DNA from 3 places in the Paenisporosarcina macmurdoensis genome. Region 3 is predicted to be linked to each of the others. Evidence: riboswitches for the same ligand, from Rfam matches in the RefSeq annotation. Region 3 holds a riboswitch; each other region holds the start of a gene.
The links. Region 3 has a riboswitch for S-adenosylmethionine ahead of ACFPYN_RS08535 (methionine ABC transporter ATP-binding protein). Riboswitches for the same ligand answer to the same signal wherever they lie in the genome.

Region 1: linked by a shared signal. The riboswitch ahead of ACFPYN_RS12395 (sugar ABC transporter substrate-binding protein) and the one ahead of ACFPYN_RS08535 (methionine ABC transporter ATP-binding protein) in region 3 are both predicted to bind S-adenosylmethionine.
Region 2: linked by a shared signal. The riboswitch ahead of ACFPYN_RS16410 (O-acetylhomoserine aminocarboxypropyltransferase/cysteine synthase family protein) and the one ahead of ACFPYN_RS08535 (methionine ABC transporter ATP-binding protein) in region 3 are both predicted to bind S-adenosylmethionine.

What each region holds. Positions count from the first base shown of each region.
Region 1 covers NZ_JBHSRI010000018.1:520,776-525,795, forward strand. Annotated here, with positions in the region: gene ACFPYN_RS12380 (DHH family phosphoesterase) at 1-1,162, opposite strand, end outside; gene ACFPYN_RS12385 (YkuS family protein) at 1,346-1,582, shown strand; gene ACFPYN_RS12390 (H-type small acid-soluble spore protein) at 1,710-1,889, shown strand; SAM riboswitch class I at 2,036-2,190, shown strand; gene ACFPYN_RS12395 (sugar ABC transporter substrate-binding protein) at 2,343-3,425, shown strand; gene ACFPYN_RS12400 (sugar ABC transporter ATP-binding protein) at 3,494-5,020, shown strand, end outside; gene ACFPYN_RS12405 (ABC transporter permease) at 5,001-5,020, shown strand, end outside.
Region 2 covers NZ_JBHSRI010000025.1:551,529-556,548, reverse strand. Annotated here, with positions in the region: gene metX (homoserine O-acetyltransferase MetX) at 298-1,344, opposite strand; gene ACFPYN_RS16410 (O-acetylhomoserine aminocarboxypropyltransferase/cysteine synthase family protein) at 1,362-2,651, opposite strand; SAM riboswitch class I at 2,769-2,885, opposite strand; gene ACFPYN_RS16405 (glycerol-3-phosphate acyltransferase) at 3,026-3,673, shown strand; gene rpmG (50S ribosomal protein L33) at 4,561-4,710, opposite strand; gene pepT (peptidase T) at 4,866-5,020, shown strand, end outside.
Region 3 covers NZ_JBHSRI010000009.1:183,834-188,853, forward strand. Annotated here, with positions in the region: gene ACFPYN_RS08510 (acyl-CoA dehydrogenase family protein) at 1-548, shown strand, start outside; gene ACFPYN_RS08515 (arsenate reductase family protein) at 629-988, shown strand; gene gcvH (glycine cleavage system protein GcvH) at 1,063-1,443, shown strand; gene ACFPYN_RS08525 (toprim domain-containing protein) at 1,524-1,865, shown strand; gene ACFPYN_RS08530 (thioredoxin family protein) at 1,879-2,187, shown strand; SAM riboswitch class I at 2,245-2,351, shown strand; gene ACFPYN_RS08535 (methionine ABC transporter ATP-binding protein) at 2,438-3,463, shown strand; gene ACFPYN_RS08540 (methionine ABC transporter permease) at 3,456-4,124, shown strand; gene ACFPYN_RS08545 (MetQ/NlpA family ABC transporter substrate-binding protein) at 4,180-4,998, shown strand.

The sequences.
Region 1 (5,020 bases), on a different contig from region 3:
CATCCATTAAATATTTAACGAACGTATCGTCTCTTACTAGCCAAGCCGCATAATTTCTTTTCAAGAAATTTTCCCCTTCATCAAAACTTTCAAATTTCGAATCGACTATGGTTTTATTTTTTTCAATTACCCATTCATGATCACTTAAAGAATATAGAAAAAAGATATCTTCCATTTGATTTTTATATAGAGAACCGGATGAAGACCGTTTTAAGTTATAACGGTTTCGCTTTGCGTCTTCTCTTAAGGGATCTAAATGAAACGTTTCGAAAACAAATTGATCATATGCTTCATTTGTAAGAGAGCTGCCCGATGCTTTAGCATGCCCACCCCCACCAAATTTACCAGCTACTTCAGAAACATCCACATGATCGTGAATCGTTCGAAAGCCTAATCGTTTGCCTCCAATATTTAAGATAGCAATATAGTCTAGATGTGGATATTCTTTGCCGAGTTCATTGCCAAGTTCTGAATGATAGGATTCAGCATAAACAATACCTGCTAGATACTTCCCTACTGGAGTTTGAACGAGTTCTCTTCGTTTTCGTCGAATATAGCGTTCGATTTTATTTTCTTCCATATCGAGTATTTTTTCTTCAAATTGATCAAAACTAAAATGTTCATTTGTCTTAAGACGATTCAACATTTTATCTTCAAATTCTTCAATTGAAATTAAATAAAATAATGCATTGAGGCGCTGAGCATGGGCATTTTCATTTTTTTCCCATTCCCATGTATCATATTGTCTAACGAGCTCTACAAATTCGGCAATGGCATCAGTTGGCTCCAATAGTTGCTTTTTAACTAGATAGTCATAAAACATTGACGTAGCTGAAGTTAACTTCCCTTCTTCATCTTCAACTACAACATGTCCCCACTCATAATCATTAAAATGTAACGCAGTTTTATGGTGATCAAGCATCTGGACTTTTCCATCTGATCGATAAAAGAGATTAAGTTTTTTTTCGTTTTCTGCATTAACGGATAAATCCGTAATAAATAAAAAGGTATTCTTATCATCATTTTCCAAGAACCATTCGACTTCGCGGTTTAGACTAGCAATCGAATTGTATCTCACCTTCACCTGTTTACCAAAAGCGAGTTTCGCTAATATACCGCATCCGACACCATCCAAATCATTATGCGTCAACAGTTTATACATATTCTTCACCTCTCATCGTAGTATGGATGTAAAAGATGAAAATTATTGATACAGATTGTACTTTTTACACGTGATAGGAAACATCATTAATGGAAAAAGGAATCAAATTCATCCGTGGTTAGTGATGAAACTTTAGGGAAGAATACTTTTGTGTTTCTATTTTTGAATGGAGGATGAAAAATTATGGCTAAAATCACAGTAGAAAAACCATATGAAGACGTGAAAAATGCTTTAGAAGAAAAAGGACATACAGTGACAATGTTCAATAGCGATGAAAATGTTTCCGGTTATGATTTAGGCGTCGTAAGAGGAATTAACGAAGGACATAGTGATGAATTCACTTTTCCGGTTGTAGCAATGTCAGGAATGTCCATTGACAATGTAGTGGAAGCCGTCGAACACCGATTAAGTCAGTCTTAAACAGAAGGGGTATTTTATACATTTGAACGCAGCAAGCACTTAACTTAAAGAACAAAAAGCTGAGCAATGGCCAACGCCTCCGCTCTGCTTTTTTGTAAAGGTAATTCTATGGATAGGAGGTGTAAACATGGATTCACAACGTGCACAAGAAATCTCTAATTCAAAAAACATGATAAGTGTCTCCTATAAAGGTGACCCTGTTTATATAGAGCATGTCGATCAAAGTAATGGGCATGTAACTATACATCCGCTTGACGATCCAACTAGTAAAAAAAGTGTTGATGTAACAGAATTAATAGAGCATTAATGGAATGACATTCCTACATTAGGGATTGCTTCTCTCCCTATAACCTGCAGAATAATAGTAATTAAATTAAGTTTAAATACATGTTGACAATACTTTCCGATAAATGCTAGTATTTCCCTTATGATTAAAAATAATTAAATTAAGCACTCTTATCAAGAGCTGGCAGAGGGATTTTGGCCCTATGACGCCCAGCAACCGACCGTAATACCGTTGTGAGACGGGGCGCATTATGCGCCAGGAGAAAATCCTGTAAGGCACGGTGCTAATTCCATCAGAAAAGAAATTTTCTGAAAGATAAGAGGCAAAGAATTCTATTTTCTTTAGCCTCTTTCTGTATGGAAAGAGGCTTTTTATATTGTGCAAGAAAGGATGATGATTTCCTGAATTAGTAAAAGTGTTCAAACAGTTTTAATAAATTACTATCCATTCACTTACGGAAAAAGGAGAAATATAATGAAAAAAACACCGAACTTTTTACTCTGTTTATTAATACTAATTGCAACAATCCTAGTTGGTTGTCAACCGAATGCAAGTAACGGTGAGGATAAAGTTAAACCCGTTAATGCATCATCTAAGTCTGCTCATCCACTTGCAAATAAAAAAATCGCATTAATCATGCAGCAAAATCTTGGTACTTTTTCAGCTCAATATATTGAAGGTGTAAAAGAGCAAGTTGCTAGTTTTGGAGGCACTACTACTGTTTTCACTTCTGAAGGTGATTTAGCCAAAATGGCATCAAATATAGATGCCGCTGTCAATCAAGGTTTCGATGGAATATTAATCGATCACGGAACAAAAGAAGCCTTAAACCAAGGTGTTGAAAAAGCTATTGAAAATGAAATTCCTGTGGTAGCTTTTGATGCAGGTGTTGACGTTAAAGGTGTCCCTGTTTTAGAGCAAGGTGACCAAAAGATGGCCGAAATGACATTGAACAAATTGAAGGAAGATTCAAATGGCAAAGCCAATATCGTGAAAATATGGGTTGCTGGATTTGCTCCCATGGAAAGAAGACAAATTGCTTACAAAGAATTTTTAACAGACAACCCTGATATCAAAGAAGTAGCAGCGTTTGGCGCTGCAACTCAAAATACTGCTCTTGATACTCAAGCTCAAATGGAAGCTATTTTAAAACAATATCCTAATGAAGGTGATATTACAGCGGTCTGGGCCGCATGGGATGAGTTTGCTAAAGGTGCCGTCCGAGCAATCGAACAAGCTGGACGCACTGATATTAAGGTATATAGCATAGATATGAGTGATGAAGATTTACAAATGATGCAAAAGGAAAAGAGTCCTTGGGTAGCATCTGCAGCTGTTGACCCTACTGACATTGGGCGAATCCAAGTTCGTTATTTATATCAAAAAATCAATGGCGAAAGCCCTTCAGATCAAGTCGTTCTTGAACCAGTTTTTGTAGATACTGAGAAACTGCCTAATACCAATGTAACTACTAATGAACTCCATGAATATATCAAAGGCTGGGGTGCAAGTGACCAAGGCTATACTGACGCGTTAAAAGAATTAGAAAATCAATAAGTTGGAATTGAAGCTGAAGCTTGTCCCGTTCAATTGGGCTGGCTTCTTCTTAATAAAGGAGAATTATTATGACGGATACTTTACTTTCAATGAATGAAATACAAAAGAAGTTCGGAAAAATAGTTGCCTTAAACCAAGCGAGTTTTCAACTTAATAAAGGAGAAATTCACGCTCTCCTTGGTGCAAATGGTGCTGGGAAAAGCACATTAATAAAAATACTATCCGGCGTATATGAACAAGATGGTGGCCAAATTTTATTGGAAGGTAAAAGCATTCGCATTCCTACTCCCAAAATCGCAAAAAAACATGGGATTTTTTGTGTATATCAAGAAGTCGATACCGCTATTATCCCTGAGTTATCTGTCGCTGAAAATATAATGCTAGATACATTTGTAACTGATAGCAAAATTTTTGTATCAAAAAGCAAACTTAATCAACAAGCACAGGAAGTCTTAAAGCAAATACAATCGGAATATATATCTGTTCAACAACCTGCTTTTCATCTTTCTTTAGCAGAAAAACAATTGATATTGATTGCCCGTGCACTTGTCCATTTAGCTAAAATCATTATCTTCGATGAACCCACTGCACCTTTGTCGGTCCATGAATCTGAACGACTATATTCCGTTGTTCGAAAATTAAAGAACAAAGGTGTCGGCTGTGTCTTCATTACTCACCGATTACCTGAAGTTTTTGAAATCTGTGATCGAGTAACTGTTATGCGTGAAGGAACTACAGTTCAAACCTTCAATACTTCGCAAACGACACAGAATGAAATCGTTGAATCTATGCTCGGTGTTTCGTTCAATAAAGAACTTAATAATCACAAGATACATATTGGAACATCATTACTAGAAGTTAAAAATCTATCTGATAGTCAAAAACTGAAAAATATTTCATTGTCAGTTTCCAAAGGGGAAATTGTTGGCATCGTAGGTTTAGTAGGTGCAGGAAAAACAGAACTTGCTAATACTTTATTTGGTTTTAGTCCGAAGAGAAAAGGCAGCATCCACTTAGCTGGAAAAGAGGTTCACGCAAAACATCCGAGCGACGCCATAAAGGCTGGAATGGCACTTATTCCTGAGGAACGCAGAAAACAAGGATTGTTTGTTTATGAATCATTGAAAACAAATGCTACCTTCCCTAATTTGAGGAAATTCACACGTAATATATTCATGAATAAAACTGCAGAAAAAGAGTTTGCTGAATCAATCGTCGAAAGATTACGCATCAAAACTAACAGTGTAGAATCACCTCTTGTTCATTTAAGTGGGGGAAATCAACAGAAAGTAGTTATTGGGAAATGGATGTCTCTCGATACTGAACTTTACTTATTTGATGAACCTACAAAAGGAGTCGACATTGGCGCCAAGGTAGATATCTTCAAACTGATTAGAGAGCTTGCTGATAAAGGTAAAGGAATACTTTATTTTTCAAGTGAAATACACGAAGTTCTCGGGCTTTCTAGTCGAATATTGGTTATGTATGACGGTCACATCGTAAAAGAATTATCGCGCGAAGAAGCAACACAGGAAAATATATTGTTGTATGCAAGTGGTGGAAAGGAAGAAATTCATGAAAGAAAAAATCATTCA
Region 2 (5,020 bases), on a different contig from region 3:
ATAATCAATGATTTAAATTAAACTAATCAACATTTTGTCATGTTATTTCATAAATAAAAACCACTAAATTCTCTATGTATAGAGAGAATTTAGCGGCTTCCAATGACAAGTTATAGGATCTATTTTGTTTTTACCAAAGTTAACTATTTACCAATCTTTATCCAATAGCATTCTTTTAATAATGTAATTCATTTGAGTAATTGGCATCATGCCTTTATGTCTATATTTTATTGTAAACTCTTATACTAGACTATCTCTCACTTTACAATAGGATCGTTAGTCCGCAAAGTCAGAGCGTCACTTAATATTTTGCCATTCTTTAGCCCTTAAATGATCCGTTAATAGAGCACCCCAATTATCAAATTCGGCTAAAAATCCATCATGACCGAATTTCGTGTTCACCAAGTAAAATTGACGATTAGGAATTAGTTTTGTAAAAGAATGCACGTCCTCAGGCGGATAAAGTAAGTCATGCGTGAATGCTATAGCGATAACTTTTGCCTCATATTTCTTAGCTGCTTGTTCAATTCCGCCTCTATCTCTTCCTATATCATGTGTATTCATAGCTCTTAACAGTGTAAGGTAGCTATTGGCATCAAAACGGTTTGTTAGTTTAGTTCCTTGATATTTCATATAGGATTCAATTTCAAACAAACCAGTACTTGTGGTTTTTCGAGCAAAACGGTCTTTATGTAATTGTTCGCTACGATAAGTAACTAACCCGGCCATACGTGCTGTTTCAAACCCTTTGATATGTGAAGAACACATATAGTTTCCATTGCAATAGTTTGCATCTGTTTCGATTGCATGGATACCAATATAGTTAAAGGCAATTCCTGTATCACTTAGATAAGGAGTAACTGCTAAAGGAACCAGTACATCCATATCTTTTGGGTAAAGGAGCCCCCACTCTAGAACGCGCATGCCACCAAGTGAACCCCCAATTACTGCATGGAGTCTATCAATTCCCAATGCGAGTAATCCCTGTTTTTCAGCATGGACCATATCTCGAATTGTAATAGTTGGGAAGGACGCGCGATATGATTCACCGGTTGTGGGGTTAATCGTTGATGGACCAGTTGAACCTGAACAACCACCCAGAACATTCCACGTAATTACTTGAAATACATTTGTATCAATTATTTTCCCTGCTCCAATTAACCCGCTCCACCATCCGGGTTTTTCCGGAGTTCCGGTTGCATATTGATTTCCAGTTAAAGCATGGCAAATTAGAATTACAGGTGCATCTGATGGACCAAACGATTCATATGAAAGTTCGACTTGTTCGAGCAGTTCTCCTGACTCTGTTTGGAAGTTTCCTATTCCTACACTTCCTATTACCACTAAAACTCACCTCCAAGTTAAATCGGTACGACGATTGCTTTTTCTATCGCTTGCTCTAAATCCGCTACTAAGTCCTCTACCGACTCTAATCCTACTGAAAGTCGAATCAATTCTTCAGTGACACCTGATTTCCTTAATTCTTCTCCGCTTAACTGTTGATGTGTAGTAGAAGCTGGATGAATAATAAGCGACTTAGCATCACCTACATTAGCAACATGAGACCAAATTTGAACGCTATCGATAATTTTCCGACCAGCATCTCGACCTCCTTTGATCCCAAAATTCACAATTGAACCGTATCCATTCTTTAAGTATTTATTAGCCAGTTGATGTGATGGATGTGATTCAAATCCATTAAAATTAACCCACTCCACTGCAGGATGACTCTCTAGATATGCAGCCACCGCTGCAGCATTTTCATTGTGTTTAGGGACACGTAAATGCAATGTTTCAAGACCTTGCAAAAAAGCAAATGCGTTCTCTGGGCTTAGACACGGACCAAAGTCACGCAGTAATTGAACACGAAGTTTGATGGCGAACGCGACTTGAGGAACGTCAATTGCATATCGCAATCCATGATAACTTGGATCTGGCTCCGTAAACCCTGGAAACTTTTCGCTATTCCAGTCAAACGTTCCTGCATCCACTACTACTCCTCCGATAGATGTGCCATGTCCACCAATCCACTTTGTGGCGGAATGGACGACTACATCTGCACCGAATTCAATAGGATTACATCCGTATGGAGTCGCGAATGTATTATCAATAATCAAAGGTATTCCGTTGTCATGTGCAATGCTAGAAACTGCCTCAACATCTAATACATGAAGGCTTGGGTTTCCAATAATTTCACCAAATATTGCTTTGGTTCTTTCAGTAATGGCATCACGGAAATTCTCAGGATTTGTTGAGTCAACAAATTTCACTGTAATTCCATACCTTGGGAGTGTGTTTGCAAATAAATTATATGTCCCACCGTACAAATTACTCGCCGCAACGATTTCATCACCTGTTCCAGCAACATTTAGAATAGAAAATGCAATGGCTGCCATCCCACTCGAAAGTGCTACTGCGGCAGTACCCCCTTCAAGTAAAGCAATTCGTTGTTCAAATACATCCACTGTCGGATTGCCTATTCGAGAATAAATATTTCCTGCCTCTTGCAAAGCAAATAAATTTTGAGCATGTTCAGTATCTCTGAACACAAAAGAAGTTGTTTTGTAAATGGGTACTGCTCGAGAACCTGTTACTGGATCTGGCTGCTGTCCCCCGTGTAAAAGTAGCGTTTCTGGTTGAAGATTTGTCATTGTTTTTTCCTCCTGATTTGTGGTTTAGATGGAAGAGTGGAGGAGAAAGAGGAGTTTTGGAATACAAAAAGCCCCTTCTTCACTTAAGAAGAGGGGGCTCGCAAATGCGTATACCTCCTCTTATCTTTCAGATCCACATGAAGAAATCTGTAGGAATTAGCACCTTTGCAAGTTCTTCACTTGCCGGTTGCTGGGCATCGTAGGGCCTAGTCCCTCCGCCACTCTTGATAAGAGTATTTGATTCAATTTTCCATCTTGAGAAACAGTATATGTTCCACAGGAAGAAAAAGTCAAGAATTAATTATTTATTTTTTTCGAAACTTCAGACTATATTCAAACGTTTAATGATTGAGCAGATATAAGGAGTTGAGATTATGAATCTTGCTTTACTTGCGCTACTGATTATCCTAGCAGGCTATTTTATTGGCAGTTTACATGGCTCCTATATCGCACAATGGGTATCGGGTGTGAAGGTAAAAGAGCAAGGAGTAAAAAATTCTGGAGCGTCTAATGCAACGATTGTCTTAGGTTTGAAATTCGGGGCTTTAGTAGCTCTACTTGATATTGGTAAAGGACTCATCGCTGTCCTATTTTTAGCCCGGATATTACATAAGCACAGTCTCTTTACTGATGACACCCCTACTCTGCTTTTATTAATGGGAGCAGCTGTCATCATCGGACATAATTTTCCTTTGTGGATGAATTTTGATGGCGGCAAAGGAACGGCATCCCTTATTGGAATAATGTTTGCTGTCGATTGGAGAATGGGTTGTGTCGGATTGGCATTGCTAATCTTACTATCTCTCTTAACTGACTATTTACCATTAGGCGTTCTTTTTTTATACTTAACATTTTTAGTGTATGTATTTTGGTTTACAGAAGGACTTTGGCCAGCCATCATCTCACTAACTCTTTTCACTTTAGCTATTTGGAAACATAGAGAAAATATCTTGCGAATAAGGATTGGAACTGAACCTAAAGTTTCTACTGTTTTGAAAAAGAAAAAAGCGATGTCCTCATGAAATTTATGAGAAGATCGCTTTTACTACTTTGCTAAGTTGAAGAATGCAGTTGATATTGAAGAACCACGCAAGAGCGTGGAGTAATAAAATTCAAGAAACGAAACTTTGACCGTTATTAAGGATGACAGGTTTCCAGTTCGCTTCGGACGCTAAACCTGCTGCACAATAAATCTAGAGACTAAAAGGGATGGGCTTGTGACCTGTAAGCACATAATTATTCGGGTTTGGTTTACTACAGAATAGAGGGTTTCTTGACATAGATGTTCGGCCAAAGATACTATTTTGGCCTCTTCTTGCTGCTTTTATTTTCAAGATAAATTGGCATGAGTTAAGTTAAATTAAATTTAATAAGTATCATCATAATATACTGAACCCTTGTGGCAAAATAAAAAACAAACAATAGAGTATTTATGCACCTTCAAGAAGAAAAAGCATAGAGAACGAGAGCCACAAGTATGTGGTTTTCAAACTTGTTGGGGCTGCCTAATAAGTCCCTAATATAAAATAAGTGGAGAAAATTGATTCTTTTTTCTGCACCTACTTTAGAACATTGTAAAAAGTTATAATTGTCTGTTTTGCACATGAACTTATGGTTTATTGGAGTGAAAGGCGGCAAAAAAGACTGCTCCTGCGGTTACTCGTCGCAAAGATATTGGACGAATGACAGTTCGTCCAATATCTTTCCAGCGGGAATAGCATGAGCGGAAGACCCCGCAGACGAGCTTGCTCGTCGAGGAGGCTGAGGACATGCCCGCGGAAAGCGTCCGCCTGCAACGAAAATCAACTTCTACTAAATATAAATATGGAACACCAATATTTATATTTTATGACTTTTAGGACAACCCCTAACGCAAATGTACAATTTACAACAGTAAATACAAAGCCTATTATTTAGTTTCGCGGTGCAATGTCATTTTCTTTAATCGTTTTGAATACTTTTGCATCTCAATACGTTCTGGATTGTTACGTTTATTTTTAGTTGAAATATAGTTTTTGTCGCCTGTCTCTGTGCAAGCTAACGTGATATTTACTCTCATAATGATATCCTCCAATTTATTAAATAGTAATGATTACGTTTTATAATATACCATACTATTTCTTTTACCGCCAATTGCAATTATCTTTATTCCTAGATGATTCCAATAATGATAAACTAATAATAGATTTATTGAAATTAAGGGAGTGGAATGGGATGCAAGAAATATTAATTGAACGCCTTGTTCGCTATGCGAAAATAGACACACAATCTGATGCAAACAGTTCGACATGTCCATCAACACCTGGACAATGGGATTTACTGCATGAACTTGAAAAAGAATTAGCATCTATCGGTATGGAAGAAATTTC
Region 3 (5,020 bases):
TACTAGTACCAGGAACTTTCTTACGTAAAGCGATGAAAGGTGAACTTCCAATCTTACAAAAGGCTCAAGCTCTTCAAGAAGAGTTGTTAATGATGATGCCAGAAGAGATTGAAGATGCTCCTTTAGCACAAGAAAAAATGCTTGTTCAAAATGCTAAGAAAATTGGCTTATTAGCCGCAGGTTTAGCTGCACAACGTTATGGTACAAAACTTGAATCTGAACAAGAAGTGTTAGTCAATATTGCGGACATCGTTAATAACTTATTCGCAATGGAGTCAGCTGTTCTTCGTACAGAAAAAGCAATCCAACGTGTTGGTGTTGAAAAAGCAAACCAAAAACTTTTATATACACAAATCTTCTGTCAAGAAGCATTTGCAAGTATAGAAAAAGATGCGAAAGAAACATTGATTGCTGCGGTTGAAGGTGACAACTTACGTATGATGCTTTCTGCACTTCGTAAATTAACACGTTCAACGCCTTACAACGTGATTGCTAAAAAACGTGAAGCGTCTGTAAAAATAATCGATGCTGAAAAATATATCGTTTAATTAGGAAATCCGAACGCTTCTCAAGAGGCGTTTGGATTTTTTTTTGATAAAATAGATTTAACTGAGGAGGATGAAGAAGAATGGCAATAACGTATTATGGATATCCTAAATGTGGTACATGTAGAAAAGCAAAAGCATGGTTAGATGCTGAAGGGTTATCGTATCATGATGTACATATCGTAGAAACACCGCCTACAATCGAAGAATTGAAAAAAATTGTAGAGACAAGTGGTCTGCCCCTTAAGAAATTTTACAATACGAGTGGCATGAAATACCGTGAGCTTGGCTTGAAAGATAAACTACCAACCATGTCAGACGATGAGCAATTTAAATTGCTGTCTTCAGACGGAATGTTAATTAAAAGACCCCTTGTTACAGATGGCTTGAAAGTAACGGTCGGCTTTAAAGAATCGGATTTTATTGAGAATTGGAAACGCTAATTAACTGTTCTTGTTTTTAGGGAAAGATTATGTCAAACTGAAGATGATTATATTACATATTTGGAGGGGTATTAATGAGCACACCAAAAGATTTACGCTACTCTGAAGAACACGAATGGGTTAAAGTTGAAGATGGCAAAGCACGCATTGGTATTACTCACTTCGCTCAATCTGAGCTTGGTGATATTGTATTCGTTGAACTTCCTCAAGTAGGAGACGATATTAAAACAAACGAGCCTTTTGGCAGTGTTGAATCTGTTAAAACTGTTTCTGAACTTTATGCACCGATCAGTGGTAAAGTGGTTGAAGTAAACAGTGGCTTAGAAGACAGCCCTGAATTTGTTAATGAATCTCCATACGAAAATGCATGGATGGTCGTTATCGAACCAACGGATGTTACTGAAATTGACTCATTGATGACGGCTGAGCAATACGAAAAAATGACTCAAGAGTAAAATTGTTTGTGAAACGCCGACATTTGTTCGGCGTTTTTTGCATATCTAGCGCATAAATGAGTCTAGTTTGGAGGGATTCCATGCTTTCAGATAAAGTCATAGTTGTTGAAGGTCGTTCAGATAAACAACGAATACTACAACTTCTCGCAGAGCCTATTGAAATTATTTGCACGAACGGAACAGTCAGTGTCTCGCGTTTAGAAGAGTTACTGGTTCCTTACGAGCAAGGGGAAATGTATATATTTGTAGATGCTGATGAATCAGGGGAGAAATTACGTGCGCTCATTAAACGTGAATTTCCTGAAGCGCTTCATTTATATACGGATGTAACATACCGTGAAGTCGCGACAACCCCTATGAAAGTCTTAGCGACCATTTTACTCGGAGCGAATATTGATGTGAAATCGGAATTTATAGCATAAAAGGATGAAGACGATGAAAGAATGGACAACTGCTGAGTGGGAATCTAATTCTCAAAGCGCCAATATTGCAGCCTATTATTTATACGCGCCTATGTGTGGAACTTGCCAAGTAGCATCTAAAATGATGGAAGTGGTAGAAGAACTATTACCAAGTGTGAAAATTGGCCAAGCTAATTTGAATTATGTAGAAAATATAGCAGTAGACCAGCAAATTGAAAGTGTACCTTGTTTATTAATTGCTGAGAATGGTCAAGTCCGCGAAAAAATATACGCGTTCCAATCTGTTCCTTATCTATACGATCGTTTGAGAAAAAATATTTGACGTTCACTTTTGAACGTGTTACATTATCACTCGTAACCAAAAACTTAATATCGTAAACTCTTATAAAGAGAGGCTGAGGGAAGTGCCCTATGAAGCCCGGCAACCGACACAATTTGTGAAATGGTGCCAAATCACTCAAAGTACTTTGCTTTGAAAGATGAGAGAACGGTCTAACGTATATTACTATGCAATTAGTCCCTTCTGCTTTTCTGCGGAAGGGACTTTTTAAATTCAGAGGTGAACTAGAGGAATGATTCAATTACAAAACTTATCAAAAACATTCAAAACAAGTAATGGTCAACTTATTGCAGTAGATGACGTTACATTGACAGTTGAACAAGGCGAGATTTTCGGCATTATTGGCTATAGTGGTGCTGGTAAAAGCACATTAATCCGATTGTTAAACGGACTAGAAAAACCAACTTCCGGAAGTGTCACAGTTAACGGTCAAGAAATATCATCAAGCTCGGGCCAAGCGCTTCGAAGTGCTAGACAAAAAGTTAGCATGATTTTTCAACACTTTAACTTACTGTGGTCTCGAACAGTTGAAGACAATATTTCATTCCCGCTTGAAATTGCAGGAATAAGCAAAACGAAACGCAAGGAACGAGTAAAAGAGTTAATCGAACTAGTTGGATTAACTGGGAAAGAGAAAGCGTATCCCTCTCAATTATCAGGTGGGCAAAAACAACGTGTTGGAATTGCGCGTGCGCTTGCAAATAACCCCGAAGTATTACTTTGTGACGAAGCTACATCAGCGCTCGACCCAGAAACAACGGATCAAATACTAGAGTTGCTCGTGGATATTAACAAACGCTTAGGGTTAACGATTGCACTCATAACACATGAAATGCATGTTATTCGTAAAATCTGTCATCGCGTTGCTGTTATGGAAGCGGGGAAAGTAGTTGAGATGGGTTCAGTACTCGAAATCTTCCAAACACCTCAACAGGACATTACAAAACGCTTTGTAGAACAAGTTAATGGTCCAGAAGAAGCTAGTCAAACAATCGCTCATCTTATTGAGCAATATCCTTCAGGCAAGCTCGTGAAACTCGTGTTTGTTGGGGATCGAACAGAACAACCTATCCTTTCGAGGTTAATTAAAAAATACCAAGTTGAAGTGAATATCGTGCAAGGAAATATTACCCAAACTCAAAATGGCGCATACGGAACATTGTATCTGCAAATTGATGGAGCTACCTTAGCGATTGATGAAGCAATAGATTATTTACACGGACAAGATGTTCATACGGAGGTGATCTCACATGATTGAAAACCTTCTACCTAATGTTGATTGGGAAAAAATGTGGGAAGCTTCACTGGAAACACTATATATGTCTGCAATGGCCACTGGTTTCACATTTGTCATTGGACTTGCACTAGGTATTTTGCTATTCCTGACTAGCCCACATCAATTATGGGCAAATAAAATAGTGTATTGGTTAACTGGTGCATTTGTTAACATCTTCAGATCCATCCCGTTTATCATCTTAATCATTTTGTTAATCCCGTTTACTAAGTTTTTACTTGATACCATTCGTGGTGCAAATGCAGCATTACCAGCACTTATCATTGGTGCTGCACCTTTTTATGCACGTATGGTGTTAATTGCTTTACGTGAAATTGATAAAGGGGTAATCGAAGCAGCTCGCTCAATGGGTGCTAAGACGTCCACAATTATTTGGAAAGTTTTATTACCTGAGTCACTTCCAGCATTACTTTCAGGACTTACAGTTACAGCCGTTGCCCTTGTTGGCTATACAGCAATGGCAGGTATTATTGGAGCAGGCGGATTAGGAAACTTGGCATTCTTAGATGGATTCCAACGTAGTCGTGAAGATGTCACGATCGTATCGACAATTCTGATCTTAATTATTGTCTTTATGATCCAATGGATCGGCGATACATTCACATCAAAAGCAGATAAACGATAATTGGTGCCTTCGAGTCCTACTCGATCACATATATCAGGAAAAGGGAGAGACAATCATGAAGAAATTTGTAGCAGGAATATTATTATCAGTAAGTGCAATCACACTAGCAGCATGTGGTGGAGATAGCGAATCTTCTGGAGACAGCAAGGAATTAGTAGTGGGAGCTTCAAACACTCCACACGCTGAAATCCTAGAAAAAGTGAAACCATTGCTTGAAGAACAAGGGATTAACCTTGAAATCGAAACTTATCAAGACTATATTTTACCGAATAAAGATTTAGAATCTGGTGATTTGGATGCGAACTACTTTCAACATATTCCTTATTTAGAATCACAAATCGCAGATAATGGCTATGATTTTGTCAATGCAGGCGAAATTCATATTGAACCTATCGGTGTTTACTCTAAAAAATATAAATCGTTAGAAGAACTTCCAGAAGGTGCAACCATCTTAATTAGTAATTCTGTTGCTGATCATGGTCGAGTTCTTTCAATGTTAGAAGCAGAAGGATTAATAAAATTAGCTGACGGTGTGGATAAAACAACTGCAGAAGTCAAAGATATCGTGGAAAATCCAAAAAACTTGGAATTCGATGCAGAGTATGAAGCGGCACTTCTTGTTCAATTGTATGAAAACGAAGAAGGCGATGCGGTTTTAATTAACTCAAACTATGCAATCGATGCAGGGTTGAACCCGTTAGAAGATTCAATCGCAATTGAAAAATCGGATTCTCCATATGTAAACATTATTGCTGTTCAAGCAGGCAATGAAGGCAATAAAGAAATTAAAGCATTGGTGGAAATATTGAAATCTGAAGAAATTCAAGATTTCATTTTAGAAGAATGGGGCGGCTCGGTCGTTCCGGTTAAATAATAGGATAAAAATAAAAAGACGT